Regions from separate parts of the Allocatenococcus thiocycli genome, predicted to be linked through region 4. Evidence: predicted binding sites of a transcription regulator. Region 4 holds the regulator's gene; each other region holds the start of a gene.
What was found. The regulator CRP, encoded in region 4, controls carbon source genes, mostly activating them, when cyclic AMP is high. The targets are predictions, from matches to a motif close to TGTGANNNNNNTCACA.
Positions count from the first base shown of each region.

Region 1: a site for CRP is predicted at 4,639-4,654, ahead of pyrG (CTP synthase). Genes of this name have one in related genera too.
Region 2: a site for CRP is predicted at 2,500-2,515, ahead of recB (exodeoxyribonuclease V subunit beta). Genes of this name have one in related genera too.
Region 3: a site for CRP is predicted at 5,844-5,859, ahead of L9Q40_RS01340 (CidA/LrgA family protein). Genes of this name have one in related genera too.

Region 1 covers NZ_CAKLCK010000002.1:117,969-126,278, forward strand. Annotated here, with positions in the region: gene ispF (2-C-methyl-D-erythritol 2,4-cyclodiphosphate synthase) at 1-307, opposite strand, end outside; gene ispD (2-C-methyl-D-erythritol 4-phosphate cytidylyltransferase) at 321-1,028, opposite strand; gene ftsB (cell division protein FtsB) at 1,030-1,311, opposite strand; gene eno (phosphopyruvate hydratase) at 1,531-2,832, opposite strand; gene pyrG (CTP synthase) at 2,914-4,554, opposite strand; gene mazG (nucleoside triphosphate pyrophosphohydrolase) at 4,769-5,560, opposite strand; gene relA (GTP diphosphokinase) at 5,783-8,002, opposite strand; gene rlmD (23S rRNA (uracil(1939)-C(5))-methyltransferase RlmD) at 8,123-8,310, opposite strand, start outside.
Region 2 covers NZ_CAKLCK010000045.1:88,666-96,975, reverse strand. Annotated here, with positions in the region: gene recB (exodeoxyribonuclease V subunit beta) at 1-2,393, opposite strand, end outside; gene recC (exodeoxyribonuclease V subunit gamma) at 2,709-6,200, opposite strand; gene L9Q40_RS18850 (DUF3413 domain-containing protein) at 6,451-8,274, shown strand.
Region 3 covers NZ_CAKLCK010000001.1:289,537-297,846, forward strand. Annotated here, with positions in the region: gene L9Q40_RS01305 (flagellar sheath protein A) at 1-341, shown strand, start outside; gene L9Q40_RS01310 (ABC transporter ATP-binding protein) at 574-1,344, shown strand; gene L9Q40_RS01315 (ABC transporter substrate-binding protein) at 1,429-2,199, shown strand; gene L9Q40_RS01320 (ABC transporter permease) at 2,281-3,021, shown strand; gene L9Q40_RS01325 (ABC transporter permease) at 3,025-3,705, shown strand; gene xthA (exodeoxyribonuclease III) at 3,771-4,577, opposite strand; gene L9Q40_RS01335 (LysR family transcriptional regulator) at 4,862-5,749, opposite strand; gene L9Q40_RS01340 (CidA/LrgA family protein) at 5,877-6,305, shown strand; gene L9Q40_RS01345 (LrgB family protein) at 6,308-7,003, shown strand; gene rsmS (pleiotropic regulatory protein RsmS) at 7,068-7,235, opposite strand; gene L9Q40_RS01355 (primosomal replication protein) at 7,235-7,780, opposite strand; gene L9Q40_RS01360 (sulfite exporter TauE/SafE family protein) at 7,777-8,310, opposite strand, start outside.
Region 4 covers NZ_CAKLCK010000007.1:4,888-13,197, forward strand. Annotated here, with positions in the region: gene L9Q40_RS03895 (hydrolase) at 1-687, shown strand, start outside; gene L9Q40_RS03900 (YheU family protein) at 774-986, shown strand; gene L9Q40_RS03905 (phosphoribulokinase) at 1,124-1,993, shown strand; gene crp (cAMP-activated global transcriptional regulator CRP) at 2,234-2,866, shown strand; gene L9Q40_RS03915 (DUF1338 domain-containing protein) at 2,967-3,758, opposite strand; gene astD (succinylglutamate-semialdehyde dehydrogenase) at 4,143-5,600, opposite strand; gene astA (arginine N-succinyltransferase) at 5,629-6,648, opposite strand; gene L9Q40_RS03930 (aspartate aminotransferase family protein) at 6,865-8,076, opposite strand.

The DNA of each region.
Region 1 (8,310 bases), on a different contig from region 4:
CTTGTGCCATGATGGTAATGTCTGCATTACCTAATCGATAACCTTGTTCTTTTACTCTGCGGTAGACATCTTTCAGTAACTCACGGCTATCAGCACCTTTCCACTTGTCATCAGTATCTGGAAAGTGACGGCCAATATCACCAGCCGCGATTGCACCAAGCAACGCATCGCTCAACGCATGTAAGGCCACATCGCCATCTGAATGTGCGATAAGCCCTTGTTCATAAGGAACAGCGACTCCGCCAATAATAACTGGGCCTTCACCACCAAATTTGTGTACATCAAAACCGTGACCAATTCGAATCATTTTCTATCCTTACTTATTCGCCGCGCTCACGGCTTAAATAAAACTCAGCTAATGCGAGATCTTCTGGTTGAGTAATTTTTATATTGCTCGCATTGCCCTGAACTAAAGCGGGCGCTTCGCCCTTCCACTCCAAAGCGGAGGCTTCATCAGTAATGGCGATGCCTTGTTGTAAAGCGTCGCTCAGAGCATTTTTTAAGGGCTGAGTTTTAAACATTTGTGGGGTTAATGCATGCCACAATGCTTCTCTGTCGACAGTATGATCAATGTTTTGTACTGAATTAGCACGTTTCATCGTATCTCTCACTGGTGAAGCAAGAATGCCGCCAGTAGGATGATCAATACAAACATCAATCAAACGGTCTATATCTGTTAACGTTACGCACGGTCTTGCTGCGTCGTGAACCAACACCCACTCACTGGCGAGTTGCGTACTCACATAGTTTAGCCCTGAAAGTACAGAATCGGCTCTTTCTTTACCTCCATCCACACGTATCACGTCGGGATGATTTGCGATAGATAACTCAGGGTAATAAGGATCACCTGCGGTAACCGCCACCACCACTTTAGCGATTTTAGAATGGGAGAGAAGCTTCTCGACCGTATGCTCTAACACCGTCTTTCCATCAATCAACAAATACTGTTTGGGGCGATCGGCTTTCATTCTGCTACCGACACCAGCTGCAGGTACAATAGCGATATGAGATGGGACAGTATCCAACATCTTACTGGTTTTCCTCACCAACAATTCGGTAGAAAGTTTCACCATCTCGGACTAAGCCAAGCTCATGGCGTGCTCTTTCCTCAATGGCATCAATACCTTGTCTTAGGTCATCAATTTCAGCAAACATTTCATTATTGCGAGCTTGTAGCTTGCTGTTTACTTGTTGCTGTACTTCGATTTCATCTTCTACTGCATAGTAATCAGACACCCCGTTCTTACCGAACCATAGAGTGTATTGAAGTAAGCCAAACAGTAACGTAAGGGCTATAACAAAGATTCGCATATCGTTGCTAACATTCTGTACCGGAAGGAATTAGATAAGATGATATATATAGCATAAATGCGGGATTGCCTCTAGGGCATAAAGGAAGACTCACAGACTCCTCACATGAAAGAGTGTAAAGAAAAGCTTTTGGAACCGTATTCACATAAAGATTCTTCAGGCAAAAAAATACCCCGCCTAAGCGAGGTATTTAAAAGAACTATAAAGTTAAGCTAATAATTAAGCTTGGCCTTTAACTTCTTTAAGACCGTTGAAAGGAGCGCGCTCACCTAGAGCTTCCTCGATACGGATAAGTTGGTTGTACTTAGCAACACGGTCAGAACGGCTCATAGAACCAGTTTTGATTTGACCTGCAGCTGTACCTACCGCTAGGTCAGCGATAGTTGCATCTTCAGTTTCGCCAGAACGGTGAGAGATTACTGCTGTGTAACCTGCGTCTTTAGCCATCTTGATTGCAGCTAGAGTCTCAGTTAGAGAACCGATTTGGTTGAACTTGATAAGGATAGAGTTAGCTACGCCTTTCTCGATACCTTCAGCAAGGATCTTAGTGTTAGTAACGAATAGGTCGTCACCTACTAGTTGAAGCTTGTCACCTAGTAGTTCAGTTTGGTGCTTGAAGCCAGTCCAATCAGACTCGTCTAGACCATCTTCGATAGAAACGATTGGGAATTGGTTCGCTAGCTCAGCTAGGTAGTGGTTGAACTCTTCAGAAGTGAAAGTTTTACCTTCGCCTTTCATGTTGTAGATGCCAGCTTCTTTGTCGAAGAACTCAGATGCTGCACAGTCCATAGCTAGAGTAACGTCTTTACCTAGTTCGTAACCAGCAGCTGCAACAGCTTCTGCGATAACTTCTAGAGCTTCAGCGTTAGACTTAAGGTTAGGAGCGAAACCACCTTCGTCACCAACTGCAGTGCTGTAGCCTTTAGACTTAAGAACTTTAGCTAGGTTGTGGAATACTTCTGCACCGATACGTAGACCTTCTTTAAGAGTTTTAGCGCCAACTGGTTGGATCATGAACTCTTGGATGTCAACGTTGTTGTCTGCGTGCTCACCACCGTTGATGATGTTCATCATTGGTAGAGGCATTGAGAATTGACCAGGAGTGCCGTTTAGCTCAGCAATGTGCTCGTATAGAGGCATGCCTTTAGCTGCTGCTGCAGCTTTAGCGTTTGCTAGAGAAACAGCTAGGATAGCGTTAGCACCGAATTTAGATTTGTTTTCAGTACCATCTAGTTCGATCATTACTGCGTCGATTGCAGCTTGATCTTTAGCATCTTTGCCAACTAGAGCTTCAGCGATTGCGCCGTTTACAGCTTCAACAGCTTTAAGAACACCTTTACCTAGGAAACGTGCTTTGTCACCGTCACGTAGCTCAAGAGCTTCGCGAGAACCAGTAGATGCACCAGATGGAGCTGCTGCCATACCTACGAAACCGCCTTCTAGGTGAACTTCAGCTTCTACTGTTGGATTACCACGTGAGTCGATGATTTCACGACCTAGAACTTTAACGATCTTAGACATTAATGTTTCCTCTCGTTTCAAATATAAATGTCAATTTTAAAGGGCGGCAGCACAACCTTCGCCGCCGCCCGTATCCCTTACTTACTTCTCGAACTCGCCGCGTGAGAATTGACCCGCGGCCTTAACGAAACCTGCAAACAATGGGTGACCATCGCGAGGCGTCGATGTGAATTCTGGGTGGAATTGAGCAGCAACAAACCATGGGTGCTCTGGGTTCTCAATCATTTCCACCAGCTTCTTGTCCGCAGACAGGCCAGACACTTTCAGGCCAGCTTTCTCGATTTGCGGACGAAGCACGTTGTTCACTTCGTAACGGTGGCGGTGACGCTCATGGATCGTCGCGCTACCGTATAGTTCGTAAGCTTTTGTTCCTTTCTGTAGGTGACAAAGCTGTGAACCAAGACGCATAGTACCGCCTAGGTCAGACTTTTCAGTACGCTCTTCAACGTTACCTGATTCGTCTACCCATTCTGTGATCAAACCTACCACAGGGTACTTCGTTTCTTTGTTAAATTCTGTTGAATGTGCACCTTCCATACCCGCAACGTTACGCGCGTATTCGATTAGGGCAACTTGCATACCAAGACAAATGCCTAGGTAAGGAACCTTGTTCTCACGTGCGTATTGAGCTGCACGGATTTTTCCTTCAACGCCACGATCGCCGAAACCACCAGGAACTAGGATTGCGTCAAGCCCTTCTAAAAGCTCAACACCACGGGTTTCAATATCTTGAGAGTCAACGTACTTGATTGTCACGTTTAGACGGTTCTTCAAGCCTGCGTGTTTAAGCGCTTCGTTTACAGATTTGTAAGCATCTGGTAGTTCGATGTATTTACCTACCATACCAATGGTCACTTCACCAGTTGGGTTTGCTTCTTCGTAAATAACCTGTTCCCACTCAGACAGGTCAGCTTCTGGAGCTGTAATACCAAAGCGTGAGCATACAAGGTCATCTAAACCTTGAGCTTTAATTAGTTGAGGGATCTTGTAGATTGAATCCACATCCTTCATTGAGATAACTGCTTTTTCTGGAACATTACAGAATAGAGCAATCTTCTTACGTTCGTTCGCTGGGATCATGCGATCGCTACGACAAACTAGAATATCTGGCTGGATACCGATAGATAGCAGCTCTTTTACAGAGTGCTGAGTCGGCTTAGTTTTCACTTCACCCGCTGCGGCTAGGTAAGGAACAAGCGTCAGGTGCATGAACATTGCGTTTTCACGGCCAACTTCGATCGCTAGCTGACGGATCGCTTCCATGAAAGGCAGTGATTCGATATCACCAACAGTACCGCCAACTTCAACGATAGCCACATCGTGACCTTCAGAGCCAGCGATCACGCGATCTTTAATTGCGTTAGTGATATGAGGGATAACCTGAATTGTTGCGCCTAGGTAGTCACCACGACGTTCTTTACGAAGTACGTCGGCATAAACACGACCTGCAGTGAAGTTGTTACGCTTGGTCATCTTGGTGCGGATGAAACGCTCGTAGTGACCAAGGTCAAGGTCAGTCTCTGCGCCATCTTCCGTGACGAACACTTCACCGTGTTGAGTCGGGCTCATTGTGCCTGGATCAACGTTGATGTAAGGGTCAAGCTTCATCATAGTCACTTTAAGACCACGAGCTTCTAGAATAGCCGCAAGAGATGCTGCTGCAATACCTTTACCTAGAGAGGATACAACCCCGCCAGTAACAAAAATGTAATTTGTCGTCATGTTTAACCTGAAATTGGTTGAATGAGGGAAATGGAGTGCTTCTGGACGGGAGATAAATATACCAGAAGCTCCTTACCGCCACAACGTGAAATCTATCACACTGCTATTTTTTATTTTTTGCTTCAAATCAAAGTGAGCAAAGAGAAGACGGGTGCATATTTATCTTCTGAGTCAAACTTGTCTCAAAACCGCTTCCTGTCGATTGACACCCACTCTATTCTTCTTTTTTGACTTCATCCCAGAATTTATCAAGCTCAGTCAAAGAGCAATCTTTTAATCCCCTGCCCGATTGAGCCACCTTCACTTCTACCTGCTTAAAGCGTCGCGCAAACTTTAAATTCGCCTTACTTAATGCCACTTCTGGATCTTTACCAAGATGACGAGCCAGGTTAACCGTAGCAAAAAGCAAATCGCCCAGTTCGAGTTCTACTTTCTCATCGTCTGGGTCAACTTGAATCGCTTCTTCCATTACCTCATCGATTTCTTCCTGAACCTTTTCCACAACAGGCCCAAGCGAGTCCCAATCAAATCCATATTTCGCGCATTTTTTCTGAATCTTTGTAGCACGAGAAAGTGCAGGCAAAGAGTTTGGTATTGAGTCTAGAATACTTTCTTCTTGTTTGCCTACTTGTGCTTTTTCTTTCGCTTTTTCTGCTTCCCAATTGGCATTGATATCAGCATCGGATTCAAACTCCACATCGGAAAACACATGAGGATGACGACGAGTTAATTTTTCATTTACGGTTTCGACCACGTCTGAAAAATCAAACAGATCCTGCTCTTTTGCCAATTGGCTGTAAAAAATCACCTGAAACAGCAAATCACCCAGCTCTTCTTTTAAATTTGGCCAGTCTCGATTTTGAATCGCATCCACAACTTCATAGGTTTCTTCTATAGTGTGCGGAACAATGGTGTCAAAGCTCTGCTTCAGGTCCCAAGGACACCCTCCCTCCGGATCACGCAACTGCGCCATGATCTGCTCTAACTGCTCAATTGGATGACTCATATGTTTTTCCTCAATACAAAGAGTCCCTTAAACAAACTCTTCCTATAAACAAAAAGGCGAGCAGCATAACCACTCACCTCTATATGATTTTATTGTTAACTCTCTAAATAGTTGACGTTGTAGCTAGGCGACAAACAAACGAGACGCCTGAGCATGGTTCACCATGTGATGGCGCGAGTGCGTGCCGTCAACAACGCTACAGCGACAACTATGACGAGAGTTTTAGCCGAGACGTTTTACGGACATTACATCTCTAATCTGCTCAACACGTTTAGAAACACGCGACAACGCCTCGATATTGGTCACTTCGAGATCAAAGTCCATGATGGCTAGCTGACGACGGTAATCGACACGGCTCTTCATGCTGGTGACTTTGATTTTCTCATTCGCAAATAGAGTGGTGATGTCTTTCAGCAAACCACCACGCTCCATCGCCTCAACTCGAACGGTGAGAATGTACGAACCGACAAAACCACTGCCCCAGACGGTATCAATAATACGTTCTGGAGCGTGATGTCTTAGCTCTTCGAGCTGTTCACAGTCGCTACGGTGTACGGAAATGCCACGACCTTGCGTAATGTAGCCACAGATATCATCACCCGGGATTGGCTGACAACAACGCGCAAGGTGCGTCATCAGGTTATCAACCCCTTCCACTACCACCGCATCTTTCTTCGGTCGGCTTTGTGCTGGCGCTTTGTGCTCGGCTTCTTGCAGCTTTTCTAGGGCTTGTTGGTCTTCTTCTTCCGCGGTCGGCTTGTTGACCAATGCATTGATGTGGTTGATGATCTGGTTGATACGTAAGTCACCACTTCCCACACCGACGTAAAGCTCATCTGGCGTATTGACGTTGAATCGCTTCAGCGCGTAACGCTCTGCATCTTTCATGGTCGCGCCAATTTTCACCAGCTCGTGCTCTAGGATTTCACGACCTGCCTCTAGGTTCTTCTCGCGACTTTGCTTGCGGAACCAAGCATTGATCTTGGCGCGAGCTCGACCTGAATGAACGAAACCTAGTGAAGGATTTAGCCAGTCACGTGATGGGTTTGGCTCTTTCGAGGTGATGATCTCTACCTGATCGCCCATATGCAATTTATGCGTGAATGGTACGATTCGGCCTCCAACTTTAGCGCCAATACAGCGGTGCCCCACTTCGGAGTGAATATGATAAGCGAAGTCCAATGGTGTCGCGCCCATAGGTAAGTCGACAACATCACCACGAGGCGTAAAGGCATAGACGCGATCATCGAAGACCTGACTTCGTAGCTCGTCCAGCATTTCACCAGAATCGGACATCTCTTCTTGCCAATCCAGAAGTTTACGCAGCCAGGTGATTTTTTCATCGTACCCGCTACGTGCGCTCGCGCCTTCTTTGTACTTCCAGTGCGCGGCAACACCGAGCTCCGATTCCTCATGCATCTGCTTGGTTCGGATCTGGATCTCGATGGTCTTCCCTTCAGGGCCAAGAATCACGGTATGGATGGACTGATACCCGTTTGGTTTCGGGTTCGCGACGTAGTCATCAAACTCACTTGGTAAGTGCTTATATTTGGTGTGCACAACACCTAACGCGGCATAACAATCTTGCAGTTTATCGGCGATAATGCGCACCGCTCTGACGTCAAATAACTCATCAAATGCCAGACTCTTCTTCTGCATTTTTCGCCAGATACTGTAAATGTGCTTTGGTCGACCACTCACTTCGGCATTAATGCCACAAGCTTTCATCTCTTCTGTGAGGTCTTCAACAAAGTCTTTGATGTACTGCTCACGAACAATACGACGCTCAGATAACTGCTTCGCGATTTGTTTGTAGGTTTCTGGCTGCTGGTAGCGGAATGCGTAATCTTCGATTTCCCACTTGAGCTGACCGATACCAAGACGGTTCGCTAATGGCGCATAAATGTTGGCACACTCTTTTGCCGCAGCACGACGGACTTCGTCAGGCGCTTTCTTAACTTCAATCAGGTTACAGATGCGTTCTGCCAGCTTGATAACAACGCAGCGGAAATCATCCACCATGGCAAGCAGCATGCGACGCACGTTATCTACCTGAGAGGACGCAGCGCCCCCTTCCATGGTGACATTAAGTTGACCGATGGCGGCCATCTCTTCAACGCCATCTATCAGCTTTATGATTTCTTTACTGTATTTTTCTTCCAGCAGTTCTCTCTTGAAAGCACCACTTGAAACCAATGGGAACAGTTGTGCTGCCACTAAGGTAGCTTTATCCATAGACAAGGTGATCAGAATCTCGATCATTTCTCGTCCACGCCACAGCAATAATTCCGCTTGCTCGTGATCTGCCAAAATATTTTGGCAATCTCTGTACACTTCAATTAAGCGGGATGCTGTGTTTTTCTCTTGCCCCAGGCTAGCCACCCAATGCTCGAGTTCAAACTGTTCGTTTTGATTTAAATGCGCGCTTCTTACCGCAACCATCTCATCGTCCTAATTATTATATTCGTGTGGTTTGACTAACACCGTCCAGATTAGTTCTTTCGCCAGCATAGAGTGCTGACTTTTTGACCCCACCACAAGTAAAGGGCCAACGCCCTATTGCTAGGACTTTTCAAACAAGGCCATGGATTCTAAATGGCTGGTATGCGGGAACATGTCGAGCATACCTAGTTTGGTTAATTTGTAGCCTTGTTCAATTAAGCTCTGACTGTCCCTTGCAAGGGTAGCAGGATTACAAGAAACATAAACCACGCGCTGAGCCCCAAGAGCGGAAACTTGATCGATGATCC
Region 2 (8,310 bases), on a different contig from region 4:
GTGGCCGCATCGTAATATTTGGCTTCGCTGGCTTCTCGGTAACTGAACACAAACGGCAGAAAGACCAGGTCATATTCCAGACCTTTTGATTTGTGGATAGTCACGATCTGCACCAAATTACGCTCAGATTCCAAACGTTGGATTTGGTCATCACTGCCGCCCAAACCATTTTCCGCATCACTGATAGACTGAGCCAACCAGCGCAGCAACCCATGATCACTATCTAATTCGTTGCTGGCTTGCTGAAGGAGTTCACCAATGTGCATTAAATCGGTAAGTACTCGCTCACCATTTTCTCCTTGTGAGCTTGCGCCTTCTTCTAACAATCGTTCGGCAATATGGCGCTTGCTGATCACCGCGCGCAGCATGGGTAATACCCCACGTTGAACCCAAAGTTTGCGATATTCTTTGAACTCATTAACTGCATTTTCCCATACGATTTCATCGTTATTGAGTGCGTCCAAGCTGGCGGCATCCAATGCAAACAGTTCAGAGGCGAGACTCGCACGCAGCGCTCGGTCATTTTCCGGTGTCAGTACCGCTTGCAGAAGACGCTGCAGATCTTGAGCAACCGAGCTGGTAAACACGCTGTCTCGGTTAGACAGATATACGCTGGCAATGCCTTGATCTGCCAACGCCTGTTTAATCATTCGGCCTTCGCTACCAGTACGAACCAGTACTGCGATATCGCCAGCTTGAACGGCTTTCTCTTTTTCACCGTTCACCAGACACGCTTGCCCCTGCTGAGCCTGAGTCAAAATTGTTTGGATTTGGCTCGCGGTTGCCTCCGCCATTCGAGTTAAATATTCGCCTTTTGACAGCGGCTTTTCTTCAGCGTTTTGCAACCAATAAGTCAGTGCTGGTTGCTTTTGACCTCCCATAGTCCAAATGCGTTTTTCGGCATTTGGACTGTAATTTACCGGTAAGAAAGGAATGTCCGAATCATAGATAAATGGGCTGTCTGGTAAGGCAAACACTTGGTTCACTGCCTGCACCATATCCGCACTTGAACGCCAGTTGGTTCCTAGCGTGTAGTGGGCACTTACTTGGTTACGAGCTTTAATATAAGTGAAAATGTCTGCGCCACGGAAACCATAAATCGCCTGTTTCGGGTCACCGATCATAAACAAACCACATTCTGGATTGTTCAGATAGATACGACTAAAAATACTGTATTGCAGCGGGTCGGTATCTTGGAATTCATCAATCATCGCGACCGGATACAAAGTGCGAATTCGCTCAGCTAGTAGCTCGCTTTCATCGGTATCGATAGAAGCAGAAAGTTGAGTCAGTAGGTCATCGAACGAAAGCCATTGCTTCTGATTTTTCGCGCTGGCTAACATCACCCGACAATGCTCTATCGCATGGGCGAGCAGAGGGGCTTTTAAGCTAATAGGATTAGCAAGAAAAGCCTCAATCGCTGCAAAAACGGCGTGCTGCGGCGCACTACCTTTAGGTGTTTTTTCCGACAGGACATTTTGAGCAAACTTCTCCAGCTTGTCAGGATAGTCATAACCTGTGGTTTCTGTTGCTGCCCAAGCATTCACTGCCTCTAACCAGGTCGGCAGAGACTTTTTGGTATAGCTGCGTTTGTTGATGTCTGAATCCGAAATCAGTGCTAAAAAATCATCCTGGCTATCTCGCCATTGTGCTTTCAGCTGATCAATTTTTTTCAGATTCTCAGTATGAACATCGGCCAAACTGCCTTTCATCGCAGGTACAGAAAGGCTTAACGGTGCGCCTGTTAAGTAATTGCTGATGTCAGACAACAGTGCAGATGGAGAACCCCACAACTGACGAATTTCCCCCGCTAAAGTGAATGGCAATGGATAGAAGTTACGTCGCCAATAGTCAGCCACCACCTGAGCTTTAAGGTGGCTTTCGTCCGTCACGAACTCGTTATTAAATCGGCTGCCGGATTCAAAAGCATTTTGTGTCAGCATGCGCTGGCAAAAACCGTGAATGGTGTAGACCGCAGCCTCATCCATTTGGCGCTCTGCCTGAAGAAGAATTTCCGCCGCTTGCTTGCGATCGTCGAACTCATTAAGCAAAGGCTGGATGACTGGATCGGAACTCTGTCCGCGAGCAAAAGCGATACGCGCATCATGGATTCTCGCCCTTATACGATCGCGCAACTCCGCTGTCGCCGCTTCGGTAAAGGTCACAACCAGAATTTGATCAACGGTAAGCGGGACGCGATGTTTGGTCTCTGCACTGCCGTGACCAAGCAAAAGGCGCAGGTATAAACCCGCAATAGTGAAGGTTTTGCCCGTACCCGCGGATGCCTCAATTAACCTCGCACCATGTAAAGGAAACGTCATCGCTTCTAGTGGTGTTGGCTGCGGTTGCCCAGTGGCTTCTAAATCATGGTTAGGTAGCTCTGCACCTGACATTTGATCCATAACGCTGAATCTCTCCGGATTATCAACTGATAGAAGTGTGATCTATCGTTAAAAATTCTATTTATATGTTTACCAAGTTGGATAATTTAGGGCTTTGTGGGATCTTTCTCACGGTTATCCATCTGTTGCACCGTTAGTATGCGCCTCACGAGATAAGCCAAGCCTTTAAGGCGGCAACACTCAAATGAATTAAGCAAAAGTATCATGGTCCCTCTGACCTTGTGGCCGTACAGCGAACGCCCTACAAAAAATAATGATTTTCTGGCGGCCACCCTACTCTCCCTTTACTCTATCCAACTGTCCTTGCTACGCTTTTATATCGTCCGCATCTTGAACCGCTAAACGCGCACCTTGCAGCACCAACGCCGTCAATAAGCGTATTTCTTTCGCCAAATCATCATTCCAAGCTGGCCAAATACGTGCAATATACGCATTGTTTCCTTCGCCTGAACTCATGTAGCCATCGTTGAATGTATCTGCCATTTTCTTCAAAGATTTCTCTTCGTCGTCAGCCCAGTGTCCACGACTAAATCCGGCTTCAACACATGCTAACGCCGTTTGCGGGAAATAAGGCAAAGGCTTAGTCATGCCTTCAAAGAACAGACGAACCAATTCCGTAAGTAATTGCTTGGCATACTGCGCGTCAGCAATTTCCGGGTAGATTAAATGAACCGCACCTTCTTTGCGGTCATAGCCAATAATATGGGTTTTCTTGGTATGGCCAGACGCTGACATGGCAAGATGATCAATCCAAGCGGCCAGATAATCCTGTGAACGAACCCTACCGCTACGGTAGCGAATCAACCCGGATTGGTAACACTGAGTAAGCCAACCTGTCAGGCGAACTTTTTTCTCATCGCCTTCATTGCCTTCGAATAACGAGTCAAAGGTCAGGTCGATTTCTAAATCGTCTTGCGGTACGCCAGATAGAAACGCCAGTTTGTCCACCAGCTCTTCAGCCTGAACTCGGTTGGTTTCAAACTCGATATCGCCAAATGCACCGACCGGTAATTTACCTTGAGCGCGTTGTTGACTCATAAAGTGCTTAAGCACATCTGTTTTCTTCTCTGGCTGTGTCAACGTGGTTTCGAGCAAGGTTTCTAACAGCTCATCACGCATTTGATAGCTTTCCAAACCACCGAGTACAAATGGTTCATCGTCTTCCATCACCGGCAATGGCGGCTCAAATACCACTTTTAAGCGGCGATTAAAAAAGTACTGTACCGGTAAACGCCAGAAACGTTGCAGCTCGACTAAATCGAGCTCTAGTGGGAACGTGGCTCCCAGCAGATAATCGTCCAATGCGCGATTAAAGTCATGACGAACGTAGCCTTGAGATTGGCTACTCTGGGTTAACGCCGCCGGAACCCACTCTTTGGCGTAGCTGGAATGCATCCCCTGAAAGGCACTTGGGCTAAATGGCACCATGGCGTGCGTATTGACCAGCGCTTTCAATAAATTATCGCCAGACTCATCAACCGGTAAACCTTCATCACCGCCTAAACAGTAATTTTGGTGACAGTATTCCATTAACTCAGAAACCAGCACTGACGGTACGCGCTCGGTGTTGTCTTGAATCGAACGACCGACATAACTGATATACAGCGTTTGCTGTGCCGAAAGCATCGCTTCGAGGAATAGATAGCGGTCATCATCTCGTCGTGAACGGTCACCCGGCTTGGTTCTGCCCGTCATCAAGTCAAAACCTTCTGGCGGCATGGAACGCGGATACACGCCGTCGTTCATTCCGAGCAGACATACGGTTCTAAATGGAATCGAACGCATCGGCATCAGGGTACAGAAGTTCACTTGTCCGGCAAGAAAACGCTGGCTGACTCGCGTACCGGACAGTTTATCTTGCAAATATTGGCGTATGATTGCTGGTGACAATACCTCTTCGAATGCGGCATCGGCGAGCTGTTCTTTCAACTGGCTAAGCGTATCGCGAATGGATTTGAGCGCCATTTCGCCTTCCAACTCGACTGAGAAGAAGTCATCCAGCAGTGTAACTAAAGTTTCTCGCCAGCCATCAATCGTCTGAACATGAGAGATTTTGCGGCGATAAGTGCTGACTTGCTGGATAAAGTGCGCTAACTTGCCCGCAAGCTCTGCGCCCATACCTTGCACTTCATTATAGGGAGATAAACTGCCTTGCTCGGTTTCAAACAAACCTGCCGACTCTGGCATCGCATAACCCAGTAACATTCGCTGAATGCCAAACTGCCAGGTGTTTTGACGCGTTTCCGGCAGTTCAAATTCGCGCCCAGTATTGGCATCCAATCCCCAACGAATACCCGAGGCTTCAACCCACTGTTTGGCTTGTAAGAAATCGTCTTCACTGAGCTCAAAACGCTTCAAGATCGCCGGAGTTTCCAGCAGTTCAAGTAATTCCGATGCCAAGCAGCGCGTGTTCGGTAGGTTTACCAACTGCATAAATGCCGCAAGAATCGGGCTCTCCTGATCCGCCGTTCGGTCTGAAATCGAATACGGAATAAAACGCTCACCCGGTGCATTACCAAATACTGCTTGAATCGCGGGACTGTAGGCGTTGATGTCCGCAACCATGGCGATAATATCGCGTGGTTTTAAGCTCGGATCGGCATCGAACATCGCCAGAAGTTGATCATGAAGCACTTCGACTTCACGCATTGGACTGTGGCAAGCGTGTAGACTTAGCGATTTGTCGCCCAGACTAACCACTTGCTTGTGGCCACTATGCTCAATCTGCTGGTCGTCCTGGTGTTCTTCGAGGTTTAAAATATCCGCTTGCAATTGATGGAGCAGACTGTCTCGCTCGACATCAACAAACGCTTCAATCTCATGGGACTCCAACTGAGAAAGCAGATACATGTTATCGCGGCCAAGTTTCCCCATCGAAGCCAATAGACTGTTTCCGACCACATCAGTGTGCAGTTCGTCGAGCACATTGTCTTCTACAGACCCTTTCAACTGCTCGGTTTCGCCTTGTACTTCAGAGCGATCATCCTGCCAAACTACATGCTGACGATGTTTCGCTGCCAAGCGAGCCAGGTACTTACGATCTCGAACCTCGCCCCAGTAATAACGACATGGATTGGTGAACATCAAATGCACGTCGATGTGTTCGCCAATCGCTTTTAGCGCATCCATGTAACGTGGTGGTAAAGAAGAGATACCAAAAACAAACAAACGCTTGGGAAAATGATCTAAGTTGCCGTTAAAATTCTCTAACGTGTCGATAAAGTGTTCATAAAGGTTAGCTCGGTGATAAGGAGACTGCCCCAGAGAAACCGTGTGATCGTACAATGCTTGCCACAAAATTGGCTGCCACGGATGCTCCTCTTCCAGCTCTGGCACACTCTGACCCGCTTCCCAGCTGGCGATCCATTCCGGACGGTATACCAGGTAGCCATCAAATATATCGGCAATTTTTTCTGCCAGCTGATACAGCTTGGAGTTATCACTGTCGTCTTTGAGATATTGCGCTAACGGTGAAAACGTCTCTCGGTTTAGAAGCCCCGGCAAAAGATGCATTAGCTTCCATGTCATTGCTTCTTTGTTAAATGCACTGCGTTTGGGCACATCAGGCAATACCTGGGTGAACATTTCCCAAATGAAGGTCGCTGGGAGCGGAAAATCGATGTTCGCCGCCACACCAAACTCTTTGGCCAGTTCCATTTTTAACCACTGAGACATACCGGGGCTTTGAACCAGAATTTGTTCTTTTTCGAACGGGTTTTCCAGCGGACTGATGCGAATCAGTTCAACAAGAAGTGATTTGAGAACGTCAACTTGGTTGGAGTGATAAACAGTAAACAAATTGGGAACACCGAGTGCCGATTGAAACTGTTAGCTAGCTTAGCACAGCGCTATTTAAACCCGCAGTGTTCTCTTTATTTGGAATAACAAAAGGCTAGATATCGCGCAGTTTGAGCATAAAACACTACTTTTCAATGACGTAATAAGCTCCGATTAAACCCACACATAACGTGACATTCTTCACATCTATTCCAAAATAAAAAACACTGTTTTATAATCGAACCATCTATAATTTATAAATATGAAAAGTATGATTCGCAAACCGTCGTCCAACAGCGCTTGGCTGATTGCTTTTTTTGCTTGCTTTGCAGTGTATCTGTCTTTCACTTGCTATCCGTTCGTGTTGTCTAGCAATCAGAATGAACCGCTAACCTTATTGCAAGGTTATTACTTAGCTTCCACTCAATTTGGGTGGCTAGGTTTGATTGTTCTTCCATTTATGTTGTTGAGTTTATTGCTCTCTTTTCTACCGACTCGTTTGTTCAAAGGCATCGTTATCACTATCTCTATCTGCCTTCTGATCATGTTCAAAGTCGATATCCTCGTTTTTCAACAATATAAATTTCACATCAATGCTCTATTAATCCGCATGTTTTTTGAGGGTGGTAGCGATGTGTTTGATATTTCCTGGATGAGCTGGCTCATTTTCGGCAGTGAAGTCACCGTGCTAGTACTAGGACTTGCATGTACCGTTTGGCTGAGTAATAAGCTCGCAGAAAGCCGAGCAAAGTTCTTGTTGATCAGTGTATGGTTTGCCATGTTGCTTAGCACACAAATAATCCATGCGTACAAAAACTCACTTTACGATGATGAAGTCAGTCAGTATTCGAACAACTGGCCGCTTTACTATCCGCTTACTGCTCGTAAATTTATCTACAAACACAACCTTGTTGATGAAAGTATCGCGTCGAAGAACCGGGTGGAGTTATCCAACGTGGAAAGTAGCTCTCTAAACTATCCGCTTGAGCCTGTTCAAGTGCAAAGTAAAAAGACACTCCCAAACGTTTTATTTATTTTGGTGGATGCTTGGCGCTACAGTGATGCAACCCCTGAAGTCATGCCAAATGTCAGTGAGTTTGCTAAACAAACAGTGAGTTTTACTCAACATATGAGCGGTGGTAACTCGACTCAAGCTGGCATCTTTAGCCTATTTTATAGTTTACCTGCCACCTATTGGGAAAGCTTTTACGCGAGCCAACGCTCCCCACTATTTATGGATACTCTGCAACAAGAAGGCTACCGCATGGGTATTTTTGGCTCTGCACCATTGACCAGCCCACCGCTTTCTCGAACGGTATTCAAAAAAGTACCCGACTTAACCCTGAAACAGACAGGTGAAACGGCAGTAGAACGAGATCAACAGATCACGGACAAGTTCATCGAGTTCCAAAAGCAGGACAGTGAACAGCCATACTTTGGCTTTCTGTTCTATGATTCTGCACACGGCACATTGTTCCCAGAACCTGAGTTCGCTAAATTCAAACCATACTGGGAACGCGTCGATCACATTCTTTTAAACAACGATTTTGATGCTTCGCTTTATCACAACCGCTACAAAAACTCGTTGTATTACATTGATAGTTTGATAGGTGAAGTACTGAAGAGCGTCGACTTAGACAACACTATCGTGGTGCTTTCTTCTGACCATGGCGAAGAGTTTAACGATCATAAGATGAACTACTGGGGCCATACGGGGAACTACAGTGACGTTCAGGTGCATGTTCCTCTTTACGTATCCATACCCAATCATCAACCTGAGAAAATTGATTACCGTACTACGCATTTTGACGTCGTACCAACCATGATGAATATGCTGTTTGATGTTCAGGGTAAAACAAGCGCCTACAGCGTGGGCCACAACTTACTGGATAGCTCTGCCCCTCGTGATTGGTACATTGCGGGCAGCTACTATAACTATGCTTTGGTCGGAAAAGATTTGATGCTGGTGGTAAACCCAGGCGGTCATTCTCAGCAACTGGACAACCAGTTAAACGTCGAAAAAGAACACCATATTCCGGTTAATATTATTCGTCATTTTCTCGACGAGATGTCGCGTTTTTATAAAAAAGGCTGAGTCCATATTCGCTCCCCCTTAAAAGTAAATAAAGCC
Region 3 (8,310 bases), on a different contig from region 4:
AAGGTGCTTGGGATGGTTCAACTCCTTACGTTGTACGTCACTCTGTTTACTCACACATCAATGATAGAGTTATCGTACCTGAGCTTGATTATTCAAGTGTGCCATCTGATATAGAAAGCAGTCTTGTGATTTCAGATAGCGCTTCAATCTCTCAAAGTTATGTTTTTACTGAAGAAAATAGCAATATTCAAGTGGCTGATTTTTTGGCAGCTTATGCGAATGGTGAGGGTAAAGACACGACAGAAGATGTACTTGGTATCGTGAAGAATGAACAAGAAGTAAGAGCAATTAGTAACCGCGTTGCTCAGACCAAAACACTGTTGTTAGAGAGAACTAACTAACACTTTTATAATATATTTAGCCCCTCACTGTAGGGGCTTTTTTATACATAATATTCAAGTAATAAAGCATATAGTGCTAAATATTGCATATTAACTTGATTATCCTATCTAACTATTCGGTTTATTTAGGTTAATCATTTGTTGCAACTTTCAAGCCGGGGTGCTAATTTGTTCCGAAATAGATAGGGCGGAGTCCCTTACAGCAGTGAAAAAAACACAGGGAGTAAAGCGCATGACTGATGTACCAGCGCTAGATATAAAAGACCTGCACAAAACGTTTGGACAAAACGAAGTACTTAAGGGGATTTCTCTTTCCGCACACAAAGGGGATGTTATCTCTATCATTGGCTCTTCCGGTTCCGGTAAGAGTACTTTTCTCAGATGTATCAACTTATTAGAGACACCAACCGCTGGTGAGATTTGGGTTAACGGTGAGCTTATTCAAATGAAGAATAACCGAGCTGGTGAATCTGTTCCCGCGAATGAAAAGCAAGTTCAGCGAATTCGTTCTCGTCTAGCGATGGTATTCCAGGGTTTTAACCTATGGTCTCATCTTACTGTTCTAGAAAATGTCATTGAAGCACCCGTTCACGTATTGGGTGTGCCTAAAGCTCAAGCTATTGAAAACGCAGAGGTACTGCTTAAGAAAGTAGGCCTGTATGAGCGTAAGGATTACTACCCGGGACATTTATCTGGTGGTCAGCAGCAACGTGCCGCGATTGCTCGTGCGCTAGCCGTTGATCCAGAAGTCATGTTGTTTGATGAGCCGACATCAGCGCTTGATCCAGAATTAGTAGGCGAAGTGTTAGGGGTAATGAGAGATTTGGCAGAAGAAGGTCGTACGATGTTGGTAGTGACGCACGAAATGGCGTTTGCTCGTGATGTATCGAACCACGTTATGTTCCTTCACCAAGGACTGGTTGAAGAGCAGGGTGATCCTGCCAAGTTGTTTACCAATCCAGATTCACCTCGCTTACAACAGTTTATCTCATCGATTTATTAAGAGATCTTTGGGAGGCAGTTTTTTGCCTCCTATGTAAACACAACATACAAAATTAAATAAAATGGAAATCACAGGAGTACGGAAATGAAAAAGTGGTTATTAGCAGCAACGCTTGCTGCAACGGCTGTATCTGGCGCCGTTCAAGCGAAAGAATGGAAAACCGTTCGCTTTGGTGTTGAAGGTGCATACCCTCCGTTTAGCTGGACTGAAACTGATGGCTCTCTAAAAGGCTTTGACGTTGACATGGCAAATGCACTTTGTGAAGAAATGCAAGTGAAGTGTCAAATCGTTGCTCAAGACTGGGATGGCATCATTCCTTCTCTACTGGCGCGCAAATACGACGCAATCATAGCGGCAATGTCGATTACAGAAGAGCGCAAGAAGAAAGTTGATTTCACCGGCAAATACGCACTTATTCCAAACAAATTTATTGCGAAGAAAGGCGCTGATCTAGACTTTGACAAACTAGACGGTAAGAAAATCGCGGTACAGCGTGCAACTACACACGATAAATACCTGACTGACAACTACGGTGACAAAGTTGAGATCGTACGTTACGGCTCATTTGATGAAGCTTATCTTGATCTCGCTAACGGTCGTGTAGCTGCTGTTCTAGGTGACGCTTCTGCTCTAGAAGAAGGCGTTCTTAACAAAGCTGGTGGCGATGCGTATGAGTTTGTTGGCCCATCTTTAACTGATCCTAAATGGTTTGGTGAAGGTTTTGGTATCGCGGTTCGCAAGCAAGACAAAGATTTAACGCAAAAACTAGACGCTGCGATTCTGTCACTACGTGAGAAAGGTGTTTACCAACAACTTGCTGGTAAATACTTCAACTACGATGTGTACGGCGAATAAGTCGTAATTAAGCGACCGTTGGCCTGTTCCTAGAAGTAGTCAACGGTCGATTTTTTGAGTTTAGGGATTAGGAACTCACCTATGCTGGATTTACAAGGATACGAAGCTTCCATCTTTACAGGAGCTTTAGTAACTATTGAAGTTGCAGTGCTTTCTCTGCTGCTTGCAGTGATATTGGGCATGCTTGGTGCTTTAGCCAAGTTATCACCTTACAAATGGGCAAGAGCGATTGCCACTCTCTACACCACCATTATTCGTGGTATCCCAGATCTGGTTCTGATGATGCTGATTTTCTTTGGTGGACAAATACTTTTGAATAACAGCCTTTATTCTATCAATGAAACGCTAAATGAGTGGTTTGCATCGAGTGATCCTAACCATGAGTGGACGGCATATCTGCCAGATTACATCGACGTGAGCCCATTTATTGCTGGTGTACTGACCATTGGCTTTATCTTTGGCGCATACATGGCAGAAACGTTCCGTGGTGCGATTATGGCCGTAGACAGAGGTGAGCTAGAGGCGGCGAAAGCTTATGGTATGAACGCTGTTTTATCATTCAGAAGAATTCTTTTGCCTCAGATGATTCGCCATGCTTTACCTGGCTTTGGTAATAACTGGTTGGTTCTGCTTAAAACTACGGCGCTGGTCTCTATCATCGGTCTGGATGATATGGTGAGAATGAGTTCTTTAGCCGCTGGCTCGACGAAAATGCCATTTACGTTTTACATGGCCGTTGCGATCATCTTTCTATTCTTTACCAGTGTTTCTACAGGTTTGCTTAAACTTGTTGAACGCAAGTTCAGTATTCACGCGAGGTAAGTTATGGACTTTTCACTGATTATTGAAAGCTTCCCGATTTATCTGAGTGGACTTTGGACAACGGTATGGCTGGTGGGCATTTCGCTTATCATTGGGCTGAGTGTGTCTATCCCAATGGCGATAGCAAGAAACAGTAAAAACTACGCGTTAAGCATGCCAGCATGGGCGTTTATCTACTTTTTCCGTGGGACACCGTTACTGGTTCAGCTATACCTCATTTATTACGGTATGGACCAGTTCTTCCCGGTCAAAGATACCCTTTGGGAAAACGCTTGGTTTTGTGCACTGGTTGCGTTTGTATTGAATACTTCAGCTTACACGGCGGAGATTATCCGAGGCGCAATTAATGGCTTACCAAAAGGCGAAGTAGAAGCGGCTAAAGCGTATGGAATGAGTAAATTTAAGACTTACCGTCGTATCATTTTACCGAGTGCATTACGAAGAGCATTACCAGTATATTCAAACGAGGTGATCTTCATGCTGCACGGTAGTGCGGTAGCGGGCATTGTAACCATCATGGATCTAACCGGCGCGGCTCGTTTGGTTAACTCACGTTACTACGCTCCATTTGAATCGTTCTTAACGGCGGGTTTATTCTATATGTCGCTGACGTTTATCATCCTGTGGTGTTTTAAACAGGCAGAAAAGCGATTGCTAGCCTATTCTCGACCACTAAGCCAATAAGACCAATGGCAGCAACAAATAAAAAGAGCGCATCAATGCGCTCTTTTTATTTAGGTGAGAAAGGACTACTTGAACGTTGACCAGATAGGGGCGTGGTCAGATGGTTTTTCAATCCCACGTAGTTCATAGTCGATACCGGATTCGATACATTTCTGTGCCAGTGAAGGCGTCGCTAAAATCACATCGATTCGTAGACCACGGTTGTCATCAAAACCGCGAGAACGGTAATCAAACCACGAAAAACGGTCATTCACTTCTGGGTACAGTTTACGGAAAGTATCTTCAAAGCCCCAGTCTAATAAAATTTTAAGCCATTCACGCTCTTCTGGCTGGAACGAACATTTGCCCGTTTTTAGCCAGCGTTTGCGATTTGGCTCGCCAATGCCGATGTCGTCATCAATTGGGCTGATGTTGATGTCGCCCATAACAATTAATTGTTCATCGTTACTATGATGATCATTCAAGTATGTCATTAGGTCTTTGTAGAACTGGCGCTTATACGGAAATTTGGTTTCGTGGCTGATATTGTCCCCTTGAGGGAAGTAGCCGTTAAGTACCGTTACCTTTTCACCATTTTCGTCTTCAAAGGTCGCCATGATCATGCGCTTTTGATGTTCTTCGTTATCGGTTGGAAAACCTTTCTGCACACTGATAGGTTCTTGCTTACAAAGCATCGCAACACCGTAGTGCGCCTTTTGACCATGAAAATACACTTTGTAACCCATGGCTTCGACATCTGCTATTGGAAACGCTTCATCGTGGACTTTGATTTCCTGAAGCCCAATAACGTCAGGCTGGTGTTTGTCGATGAGCGCCTGGAGCTGATGCAGTCTTGCACGGAGTCCATTGATGTTAAAGCTGATTACTTTCATATACTTTTGAACCTATTGTTATCCCTTGTAATGCCTTTTGGCTAAAGGGTTTTTGAAAACTAATAAAGTGTATTTTGATGGATGATGGCGAGGTTTGTTGACTAACGCCGCCACTTTGTCACCATTTTTATCGCTATACTTTGAGGCCGCTGATAGGGTTGAAATTGACTACCGACGAAAGGTGATCTGGCGTAAACCATCGTTTGTTCAATTTTGACATGACCTAGTGCCGCTTTCAAATCGAGGATATTACCTCCATTACGCATGAAAGCCCTTGCTTTAGGCTATGCATGGCTCCTTCCACTTTCCTGACAAAGTTTAATCCATGCCTCTGCAGCTTTAGAGATATATCTCTCTTGATTCCAAACCACGCCAAGTTGCCAATTGATGGAGGGCTGAATAGGTATTATCAGCAGCTCTTCGTCAAGAATACGATTACATAAAGGTTGGGGAAGAAAGGTCACACCAACTCCACTTTTCACAAGAGCAATGAGAAAGTCCCACTGGCTACTACGGGCTGAAATTTGCGGAGAATACCCTGCTTGTTGGCATTGGCTCTGAATGTAATCACTCAAGGTAAATTCTTCTGTGTAGATATAGAAAGGTTCCTCTTTTAGCTCTTCCCATGAGATCGAGCTTTTTTCTGACCAAGAAGTTGTGTCAGGTAAAATGGCATGAATGGGATATTCATCAAGGACAAGGTTTGTTAAGCAATCTCTATTCTGAGTCGCTAACATGGTGATTGCAACATCAAGATCGCCTTCGATAAGTGCCTGCTCAATCCTCCTGCCTCCGTATTCGACGATCGTTAGTTCTACATTCGGGTAGAGTTGTTTATATTGGCGAATTAATCCAGCGTACAGGGGACCAACCATAGGTGGGATGCCTAAGCGAAGATGACCTCGTTCTAATTTGTTGAGATCAATGAGTTCGGAGTTTAATTGTGCCATTGTCTCTAATATTTGTTTTGCCCGAAGATATACGATTTCTCCTGCTTCCGTTAGCCAGAACTTTCTCCCCTCACGATGTATCAGTGGTTGTGCAACAGACTGTTCGAGACTTTGTATCATTTTGCTGATTGTTGGCTGGGTCACGTATAAATTTTCTGAAGCCCGGGTGAAACTTTTTTGATCAATGAGTTCGACAAAATAACGAAGTGATTTAATGTCCATGCTTTGCTCGTTTTATTTATTAGAAAACTATTCCATTCTGGCATGCTTTTGATAATAAAAATTCACTATATGACTATTTTTGTTTTGGATATAATGTGATCAAAATCTCAGAATGGAGTGAGAAGTCATGAAGGTATTTACTGGTGGATTGCTTACCTTGCTGCAAATTGGCTTGTTATCTGCGATATGGTTGATTGCCGAGTATTTGGTTAAACAGTTTAATTTTCCGGTGCCAGCTAATTTGGCTGGGATGTTGATATTACTGTTGTGTCTGTTTCTTGGTGTGATCAAAGCAAGCTGGTTACGTAAAGGTGCAACTTGGCTGTTAGCTGAAATGCTATTGTTCTTTGTGCCAGCTGTAGTTGCCGTGGTGAAATACCAATCCCTGATGGAAACGGAAGGATTACGAATATTTGTTGTATTACTGATTAGTACAGTTTTAGTTTTGGGAATTACGGCTGCGGTTGTTGATCGTGTTTATCGTTTTGAGTTGCAGTTGTCCCGGAGAAAAAGCAACAGACACTACCAAAAACTGACAAAACATACGGAGCACTAGCTATGTTCGAAACAGATTTTGGCTTGGGTATATTGTGTTTTTTGATGACGGTTGTTTTTTATTATTTGAGCAAAATACTTTATCAGCGTAAAAAAACGATTTTTTTGATGCCTTTGTTGCTGGCGCCCTTGTTGCTGATTGTGGTCGTGTTCGCTTTTCATATTCCTTATCAATCTTATATGTCAGAGTCTCATTGGCTGTTGTGGATGCTTGGCCCTGCCACTGTTGCTTTTGCTATTCCTGTGTATGACAACCGTCGTCTTATTCAACGGCATTGGTTATCCATGTCAATTGGTGTTCTTACGTCCATTTTTGTAGCCATAGGAAGCTCTGTTTTGTTGGCCAAAATCTTTGGCCTGTCAGCGATTTTGCAGAAAAGCTTAGCAATGCGTTCTATTACGACGCCTTTTGCGGTTGAAGCGAGTAAATTGATAGGTGGTCAAGAAGATTTAACGGCATTATTTGTCGTGATGACTGGTGTCATCGGAATGGCTGTTGGAGAAGTCATTCTTACCGTTTTATCCATTCGTTCTCGCTTGGGTAAGGGGTCAAGTCTGGGAGCTTCTGCTCACGGAGCGGGTACTGCAAAAGCCTATCAACTGGGAAGTTCTGAAGGGGTCATATCCAGCGTTGCGATGATGCTCGCTGGTATGATTACTGTGTTATTGGCACCAGTTATTGGCCATCTTTTATGGTAAACAAGGTTTTTCAGTTTGTATCTATTGTAGAAACAAACTGAAAACGAAACCTGAAGAAGAGAAGCTACCGTTTTTCTTTTAATTTGTTCTCTAAATCTACTTGTACGATTTTCAACGCACTTAACGCAACTTCAGGGTCAACTTCGTTTGATTCGAGTAAGTAGATGAGATCGACGGCCAGTTTTACATCATCTGGTGCATCGTCAAGAGGAGAGGTTGGTTGGTCAGACATTACTGATGTTTTTCCCTGTGAGTGATTTGGTTTTCGAGCTTAACTAACGCCGCTTCGCAGCGTTCCAGCCGTTGTTCTGTAGCGAGTAAAACCTTCTGCGCTTCTGCGCGCATGAAACTCGGAGCTGTTGCTACTGCTCTCTCTTTTTCAAGTACCATTTCTCGTAAACGACGAGCCCACTCTTGATGCTGAGCAAGCTCTTGATACAGAACATTGATAGGTTTTCGAAAATGGCTGCTGTGCTTGATTTCGTTTTTACGTATTTTGGTGGTTGAGATTTCTCGCTGAATCGCAGCAATTTGTGCCACTAAGCGCTCGGTTAGGTATTCAGCGCGAAGTGCGGTTAACTTATCTTCATTTTGTTCACGTACGATAGCCGCTAATGTCGCTTTGGCTTCTTTTACACACGGGGTTAATAAGCGAGAACGACAACTAAAGAGATGCTCGTCAAACAGTGGCACATGATGTTCGCCTCTTTGACGATCAAGCATGGCGGCTTGTTTTGCCATCTGCTCTAAATGTGCTGAAAGTTGATCGATGTTCATGTTAACCCTACAAACCAAGCATCATAAGCCAATTTAATCGCAAGTATACTCACCACGGTAACGAATACCGGGCGAATGAATTTAGCGCCAAAGTGAATCGCAGAATGAGCGCCGACAAAAGCACCTGCCATTAAGCATAGCCCCATCGTTAAGCCTAGCACCCAGTTGATATGCCCCAACACTGCAAAAGTAATGAGGGAAGTAAAGTTACTGGTAAAGTTCATTGCTTTTGCCAGGCCAGAAGCAAGTAGGATATTCAGTCGATAGAGTGCCATTGAGCTCACCGTCCAGAATGCCCCCGTGCCAGGACCTGCCAGCCCATCGTAGAAGCCAAGTGAAAAGCCTTGTGCATATTGCTTTTTATGTAGTCGAGGACACGGCTCTGGTATTGGACTTTGGTGTGTCGTTTTCGGCGTTTTATGGAAAACGGTATATAGAGCAGCTGCCAAGATGATCAGCGGCAATACTTTCTCTAACCACTCGGTACTGATAGCGTCGACAAACAGCGTACCAACGGTTGCTCCTATTAG
Region 4 (8,310 bases):
GCCCGCGCTTATCACTCAGGAGAAGTGACAGACGCTCGCTTTTTCCTTGAACATCTTGAAAAGCAATTTCCGGACAACCCTAAAGTCGCCATTGGTATTTCCTTAGGGGGGAACATGCTGGCAAACTACTTAGCGCAATATCCAGATAACCCGATATTGAAAGCGGCAACGATTGTGTCTGCTCCTCTCGACTTAGCGGCTTGCGCTAACCGCATTGAACAGGGTTTTTCCAAGGTTTACCGCCGCTATTTGCTTTCATCTTTAAAACGGAACGCCTTACAAAAGCACACGTTACTCCATGGTGAGCTGGCGCTCTCTTACAATTCAATCAAGCGTGTCACGCGCTTACAAGAGTTCGACGATTTGATCACCGCCCCTCTGCATGGGTTTAAAGATGCTCAGGACTATTACACCCAATGCTCTGGGTTGAGCAAGTTACAACAAATAAAATTGCCGACGCTGATCATTCACGCTAAGGATGACCCATTTATGACTGATGAGGTTATCCCTAAGTTTGTACTGCCCGCCAATATTGACTATCGCCTGTATGAGCACGGCGGCCATGTTGGTTTTATCTCAGGGTCTGCATTAAAGCCGAAGTTTTGGCTCGAAGAAGCGTTGCCATCCTATTACGAGAGTATCGCTGCGGATCACCTTTCTGCTGTATCGAAACGTAAGACACAGTAGACTTGGAGAAGTTGGCCTTTAGAACTGATTTTTTGCTGAAAAGGTCAACAAATCCTACCCATTCGTCATAAAATTTTGAGGTATTTATGATCATTCCTTGGCAAGACATTGCGCCAGAAACACTGGAAAACCTGATTCGTGAATTTGTTCTGCGTGAAGGGACAGATTACGGCACGCTGGAAGTATCTCTGCAAGATAAGATCGACCAAGTTAAATTACAGCTAGAGAAAGGCGAAGCGGTTATCGTGTATTCCGAACTGCATGAAACGGTGGATATTCAATTAAAAGCAAAGTACTAGGTTCTTTTCCCCAAGCCCTTCACACTTTACCGTACCCCACCCGATGACAAGCCGTTGTTACGTGCTATAGTGGACCATCACTTGTGCAGTAGATGCCTGCTGCACTTAAAGGAAAGTAATTTTCGACAAGGTTTGTCATGTCAGCTAAACACCCAATTATTGCAGTTACCGGCTCATCCGGAGCCGGCACGACCACTACATCTGAAGCCTTCCGTAAGATGTTCAATATGATGAACGTCAAACCAGCCTGGGTTGAAGGTGACAGCTTCCATCGCTTTACTCGCCCGGAAATGGATATCGAAATTCGTAAAGCGCGCGAGCAAGGCAGACACATCAGCTACTTTGGTCCTCAGGCCAATGACTTTCCTGGCTTGGAAAAGTTTTTCCGCCAATATGGCGAAGAAGGTACTGGCAGCATACGTCGCTATCTGCACACCTTTGATGAAGCAGTACCGTATAACCAGATGCCAGGCACTTTCACCCCGTGGCAAGACCTACCAGACAACAGCGACGTACTCTTCTATGAAGGGCTGCATGGTGGCGTGGTCGATGGTGAAGTGAATGTATCGCAACATGTCGATTTTCTGATTGGCATGGTACCGATTGTGAACTTGGAATGGATCCAAAAATTCGTCCGGGATACGCGTGACCGCGGCCACTCAAGAGAGGCCGTCATGGACTCCATCGTACGCTCGATGGATGACTATCTGAATTACATTACTCCGCAGTTTTCACGTACTCATATCAACTTTCAGCGCGTGCCAACCGTGGATACATCGAACCCACTCAACGCGAAAGGCATCCCGAGTCTGGATGAAAGTTTTGTGGTCATTCGACTACGTGGGATCAAGAATGTCGACTTCCCTTACCTGTTGGCCATGATTGACGGCTCGTTTATGTCACGTCACAACACGATAGTCGTGCCGGGCGGTAAGATGAGTTTTGCAATGGAGCTGATCGTGAGGCCTATCCTACAACAACTGATAGAAACAGGAAAAATTGGCTAAAAATCTCGCTTTCGGAGTGTTTACTTTTCATACCGTGATCATGTGCACAGTTTTGCGTACAAAATAGCAACCATGGCACGATTAAAATCAAGAAATCATCCTAGAAAAAGGATACTATTTCTTACCGAAACACAAGATAGCTTGCAGCATATAAAAAGTGCTCTTATTCTAGTAAGCCTGATTCAGGCTTAGCTAAAATATGGATAGCGCAAGCGTACCCTGCAGAGGAAGTGAGATATTATGGTTCTAGGTAAACCTCAAACCGACCCGACATTAGAGTGGTTTCTTTCACACTGTCACATTCATAAGTACCCTTCAAAGAGCACGCTGATTCACGCAGGTGAAAAAGCTGAAACCTTGTACTACATCGTTAAAGGTTCTGTTGCGGTTCTTATCAAAGACGAAGAAGGTAAGGAAATGATCCTTTCTTACCTAAACCAAGGAGACTTTATTGGTGAACTTGGTCTATTCGAGGAAGACCAAGAGCGCACAGCTTGGGTTCGAGCTAAATCTCCTTGCGAAGTTGCTGAGATTTCTTTCAAGAAATTCCGTCAGCTTATCCAAGTAAACCCAGACATCCTAATGCGTCTTTCTGCGCAGATGGCTCGTCGCCTTCAAGTAACCAGCCAAAAAGTGGGTGACCTAGCGTTCCTAGACGTAACTGGTCGTATCGCTCAGACGCTTCTGAACCTTGCAAAACAACCAGACGCGATGACTCACCCAGATGGCATGCAAATCAAGATCACTCGTCAAGAAATCGGTCAAATCGTTGGCTGTTCTCGTGAGACAGTTGGTCGTATCTTGAAGATGCTAGAAGAGCAGAATCTAATCTCTGCGCACGGTAAAACTATCGTAGTTTACGGTACTCGTTAATCTAAGATTCGAGTAACGCAAATAAAGAATAAAGCCACCAATGGCAACATTGGTGGCTTTTTATTTAGGTTAGGAAAACGTATTGCTAGCCGAGAAGGCCTTAACCGTTAGTGCTCTCAAAGATTTTATCAGCCGAAGCTGCAACAAAACCCGGATAAAGCTCACCATTGTCCATTGGGTAGCGTTTCGCGAATTCGTAAAAACCACCCGGAATGATTTCAGAGCCTTCAGTAAAGTTAACCGGCACTTTATCTGCCATGGTTGAAGACTGCTCAAGCAAGACTTCAGGCGAGCCTTTCACTTCGCCACCCGACTCGTTAATCACAAATCCAGCTTGGCGTAAGTGATCGTTCACTTGCTTCACTTCATCATGCTGATTCAGTTGATTTACACTGACCGTGAAGTGGTTAGCGCCGTATCCATGAGCCGCCAGCCAGGACGCGTATTCACTCTCTTTTGCCAAAACCTGGTAATCTGCAAAACTGAGATCCCATAAGCGGCCGCCATGTAAAAATGCGCTATCTGCGAGTTTATCTGCATCCACTTGTGCTGCCAGTTTAGCAACAATCGCTTGTAGCTCTGGCGAACACTCTTCTACTTTAAGCTCACTGATGAACACTTTAGGCTGTTTTGGGTCTGGGTGCTCGTAGTGCTTAGCGACCAGCTTTTTGCTTTCAAATACATAGTCACCACACGCCTTGTAACCAATCGCTAGAAATGGCTTCGCCAGCGTCTCAATGCCAAGAGGCTCAACATTGAATGTGCGCAGTGCAATATGGTCGTTAATCAAAGGCTCATCTTCTTGAAGAAGTTGATGAACTTTAGCAGCAGAGGGGCAAAGACGCTGAATGTAGTCTTGCCATAAAGATTCAAATAACACATCAGGGGTCATAACGGCTCCTTGTTACGAGATGTAGGGTAAGAATGTTGGCGGCTCGTTCACAGCCAATACCAATCACAGTAAGTAAGAGAGCATAAATAACGTAGGAAAAACGTTTGAGAACAAGACAGAATTTTCGATAAGTAGTTACTCTACAATCAAAAATTCTAACGCAGTTATCGAGCGTTTTAACAAGTTAGAATGGTCAGTTATTTACTACGATTGGTATAACACTGTCCAGAATAATGAACGAGCAGCCTAACCTGTGATGAAGTATCAGTCAGTCGTACACTCATTTTTTAATTATTTTCATGCCGACCTCATTAAGACTCCATACTTTAATGATGCATCGGCAATCCGAGCCACGAAGTACCGTCGTGGCTCTATTGTTGAAACTTAAAGTTCTACACCTGGGCTCAATGTCGCAGGAAGCAGTGTTTCGCCACCTTCCATTGATGCCATTGGGTAAGCACAGTAGTCAGCCGCGTAGTATGCGCTTGGACGAAGGTTACCAGATGCACCAGGACCACCAAACGGCGCGTCACCACTTGCACCGGTCAACTGACGGTTGCGGTTTACGATACCAGCGCGGATGTGGTCGACAAAGTATTCCCACTCTTGGTCGTCGGTTGAAACCAAACCTGCTGAAAGACCAAAGCGAGTATCATTCGCCAGTTCCACTGCTTTTTCCAAGCCTTCGTAACGTACAACTTGCAGCAGTGGGCCGAAGTATTCTTCATCTGGCAACTCAGCGATATTAGTCACATCAATGATGCCCGGAGAAACAAACGCCGCTTCACCTGCTTTCGCTTCGATTAGGCTCTCTCCACCCAGTGACTGTAGGTTAGCTTGCGCATCAAGAATGAACTTCGCCGCCGCAACAGAAATTTGTGGTCCCATAAACGGTGCTGGTTCTGCAAATGGTTGGTCTACGCGAATCTTATTCGTCGCTTCAACCAATTTAGTAATCAATGCATCACCTTTTTCACCAAACGGTACGTACAGGCGACGAGCACAGGTACAACGCTGGCCAGCACTGATGAATGCAGATTGAATGATGGTGTAAACCGTTGCGTCTAGATCACCGTAGTTATCAGAGATAACCATTGGGTTGTTACCGCCCATTTCTAGCGCTAACATTTTGCCAGGTTGACCTGCAAATTGGCGGTGCAGAATGTGGCCAGTGTTTGCACTACCGGTAAATAGGACACCGTCGATGCCTTTCGCATCCGCTAGGGCAATACCAGTCTCTTTCGCGCCTTGAACCAGGTTAATCACACCTTTAGGCAGACCTGCTTCTTCCCACAGTTTCATCGCCAGCTCGCCAGTCCAAGGCGTTTGCTCTGATGGCTTGAATACAACTGTATTACCAGCTAAAAGAGCAGGAACAATGTGGCCGTTTGGCAGGTGACCTGGGAAGTTGTAAGGGCCAAATACCGCCATCACGCCCAAAGGACGGTGACGCAGAACGATTTGGTTACCCGCAGCTTCACGCGTTGCTTCACCAGTACGCTCATGGTAAGCGCGGATTGAAATTGCGATCTTACCTGCCATTGCTGCCGCTTCTGTGCGGGTTTCCCAAATTGGTTTACCCGTTTCTTTCGCGATCACTTCAGCAATTTTTTCGCTGTTTTCTTTCACTTTTTCTGCAAACGCCAGCACGATGGCTTCGCGCTCTGCAAATGGACGATTTTTCCAGTCAACAAAAGCAGCACGAGCCGCCGCTACAGCTTGGTTTACTTGCTCAGCCGTCGCACCTTTGCCGTGCCAAATCACTTCCTGATTGTATGGAGACAGTGACGTAAACTCTTCACCCTGACCCTGTACCCATTCACCTGCAATCCAATGTGTCATTGTTACTATCCTTAAATTCTGTCGTCTGTTACTGCGGTAGAAGGCGAACGAAGTCCCCTTCCTCGACTAAAAGTGCGTCGGCAAGTTCTGGTGCTAGTACAACACTCTGTGTTTCAGGGTCATACGCTGCTTTTGCTGCTGCGGCACGGAAGTTCTCGAATGATGCGTTACACATCAGGAAGTCTTGCGTGCTGTTATGCGCTGCGATTTTTACGCGAGCACGGAACGAATGACGCACAGATTCTACATTGCGCAGATCGCACTCTACCGTTGGACCTGCATCGAAAATGTCGACGTAGCCACGGTTAGTAAATCCTTCACGCTCCAGAAGTTTGAGTGCCGGACGTGTTTTGTCGTGCACCTGGCCAATCACCGCTTGTGCTTCTGGGCTGAGTAAGTTGATGTAGATTGGCAGCTTAGGCATTAAGTCCGCGATAAAGCCTTTCTTACCAATACCTGTCAGGTAGTCCGCAAGAGTGAAGTCAATCGAGAAGAAGTGTTCTTGTAACCACTGCCAGAATGGAGAATTACCATTTGCATCAGAGACACCACGCATCTCAGCAAAAATGGTTTCAGAGAAACGCTCTGGGTGCTCTGCCATCATTAAGAAACGGCATTTAGACATCAGGCGACCATTCAGACCCTGGCGGAATTTCTCACGCAAGAAAAGAGTACAGATTTCGCTGTTACCCGTGTAGTTATTACCAAACGTCAGCAACTTCACTACATTATTCACGCCTAACTTAGGCGATGAGTGAACGACTTTACTGATGTGGTAAGAGTAGAAAGGTACATCCCAACCAATAGATGCTTCGATTCCGGTCGTACCTGCAACTTCACCCGTTTCAGAGTCAAAGCCGACCATTAGGTAGCCTTCATCACCCGGCTCATTTACGTCCGGTTTGCTAAAGCTGTACTCTGAATGTTTGATTCGATTGGTTAACAGTTCTTCGTTAACCGGTAGAGATGTAAATCCGTGACCAGACTCAACCGCACAAGTGTGCAGCGAATCATAATCCGACATCGCGATAGGGCGAACTACTAGCATCAATACTCCCTCCAGATGCAAGAAAATCCTAATAAACCTTAACCAGGGATAAGAAAGGCGCAACAAATGCAACTGTCATTTCGTTACTAAAGCCTTGAGTCGGTGCTGACTGGCTTAAATTATCCCGAGTTAAGGTTATTTATATTTTAGGAAAAACTCCCCCGTCAGAAATCCTTAACGGGGGTAAATACGTTGACGTTTATTCTGTTGTATCGCTTACACTAAAGTCGCGATCGCTTTATCCAGTTTCGCCAAACCTTCTTCAATTTCTTCTTGTGTAATAACCAGTGATGGTGTGAAACGCACGACGTTCGCGCCCGCAATCAGTACCAACAGGCCTTCTTTACCCGCAGCGACCAATACATCACGTGCGCGACCTTTCCATTCTTCGTTTAGTGCTGCACCTAGTAATAGGCCTTTACCACGCACTTCTGAGAAGATGTTGTATTTTGCGTTGATCGCTTCCAAGCCTTCACGGAACATTGCTTCACGCTCAAGAACGCCAGCCAATGTTTCAGGCTTAGTGACTTCGTTTACCACCGCTTCGGCTACTGCACATGCCAGTGGGTTACCACCGTAGGTTGAACCGTGAGTACCAACTTTAAGGTGCTCAGCCAGTTTTGCCGTTGTTAGCATTGCGCCGATAGGGAAACCGCCACCTAGTGATTTCGCTGTGCTTAGAATATCTGGTGTGATGCCAAGACCTTGGTACGCGTAGAAGTGACCTGTACGGCCGTTACCTGTTTGAACTTCATCAAAAATCAATAGTGCGTTGTGCTTGTCACACAGCTCACGTACTGCTTGAGCAAATTCTGGTGTTGGTGGCACGATACCGCCTTCACCTTGTAGTGGTTCCATCATCACTGCACAGGTACGGTCTGAAATGTGCGCCTGAAGTGCTTCAATGTCGTTGTATGGTAGGTGTGTTACGTCACCTGGCTTAGGACCAAAACCATCAGAGTAAGCTTCCTGACCGCCAACCGTTACCGTAAAGAACGTACGGCCGTGGAAGCCTTGTTTGAATGCGATGATTTCTGATTTTTCAGGACCATGTACATCGGCAGCGTAACGACGAGCCAGTTTTAGTGCCGCTTCGTTCGCTTCTGCGCCAGAGTTAGCAAAGAAAACACGCTCAGCAAAGCTCAATTCTGTCAGCGTTTTAGCCAGACGCAGAGCAGGCTCGTTAGTCATTACGTTACTTAGGTGCCAAAGCTTCTTGCCTTGCTCAGTTAACGCTTCTACCATCGCAGGGTGACAATGACCCAGACAGCTCACCGCAATACCACCAGCAAAGTCGATGTATTCATTACCTTCCTGATCCCAGATACGTGAACCTTCACCTTTAACTGGGATCATTTCCATTGGGTTATAACAAGGTACCATCACCTCATCGAATAAACCGCGCTCTACTTTAATTTCCGTTGTCATCGCACATTCCTTCTTAATACCGCATGCTTAGCAGATAAGCGAACTTAATCGGTTCCCTTTACCAGCAAATAATGTTTTGCATTTAAGCTATCGCGGCATTGTATTTACATTCAATTAACCATTTCAATAGTGATTTATTCTTTTTACATTGACTCAAAACTGCCAATAATCACCACTCGTGATTATTTATGCATGAAGAAACAAAAATAGCGAAGATTTTTTTTATAAAAGGCT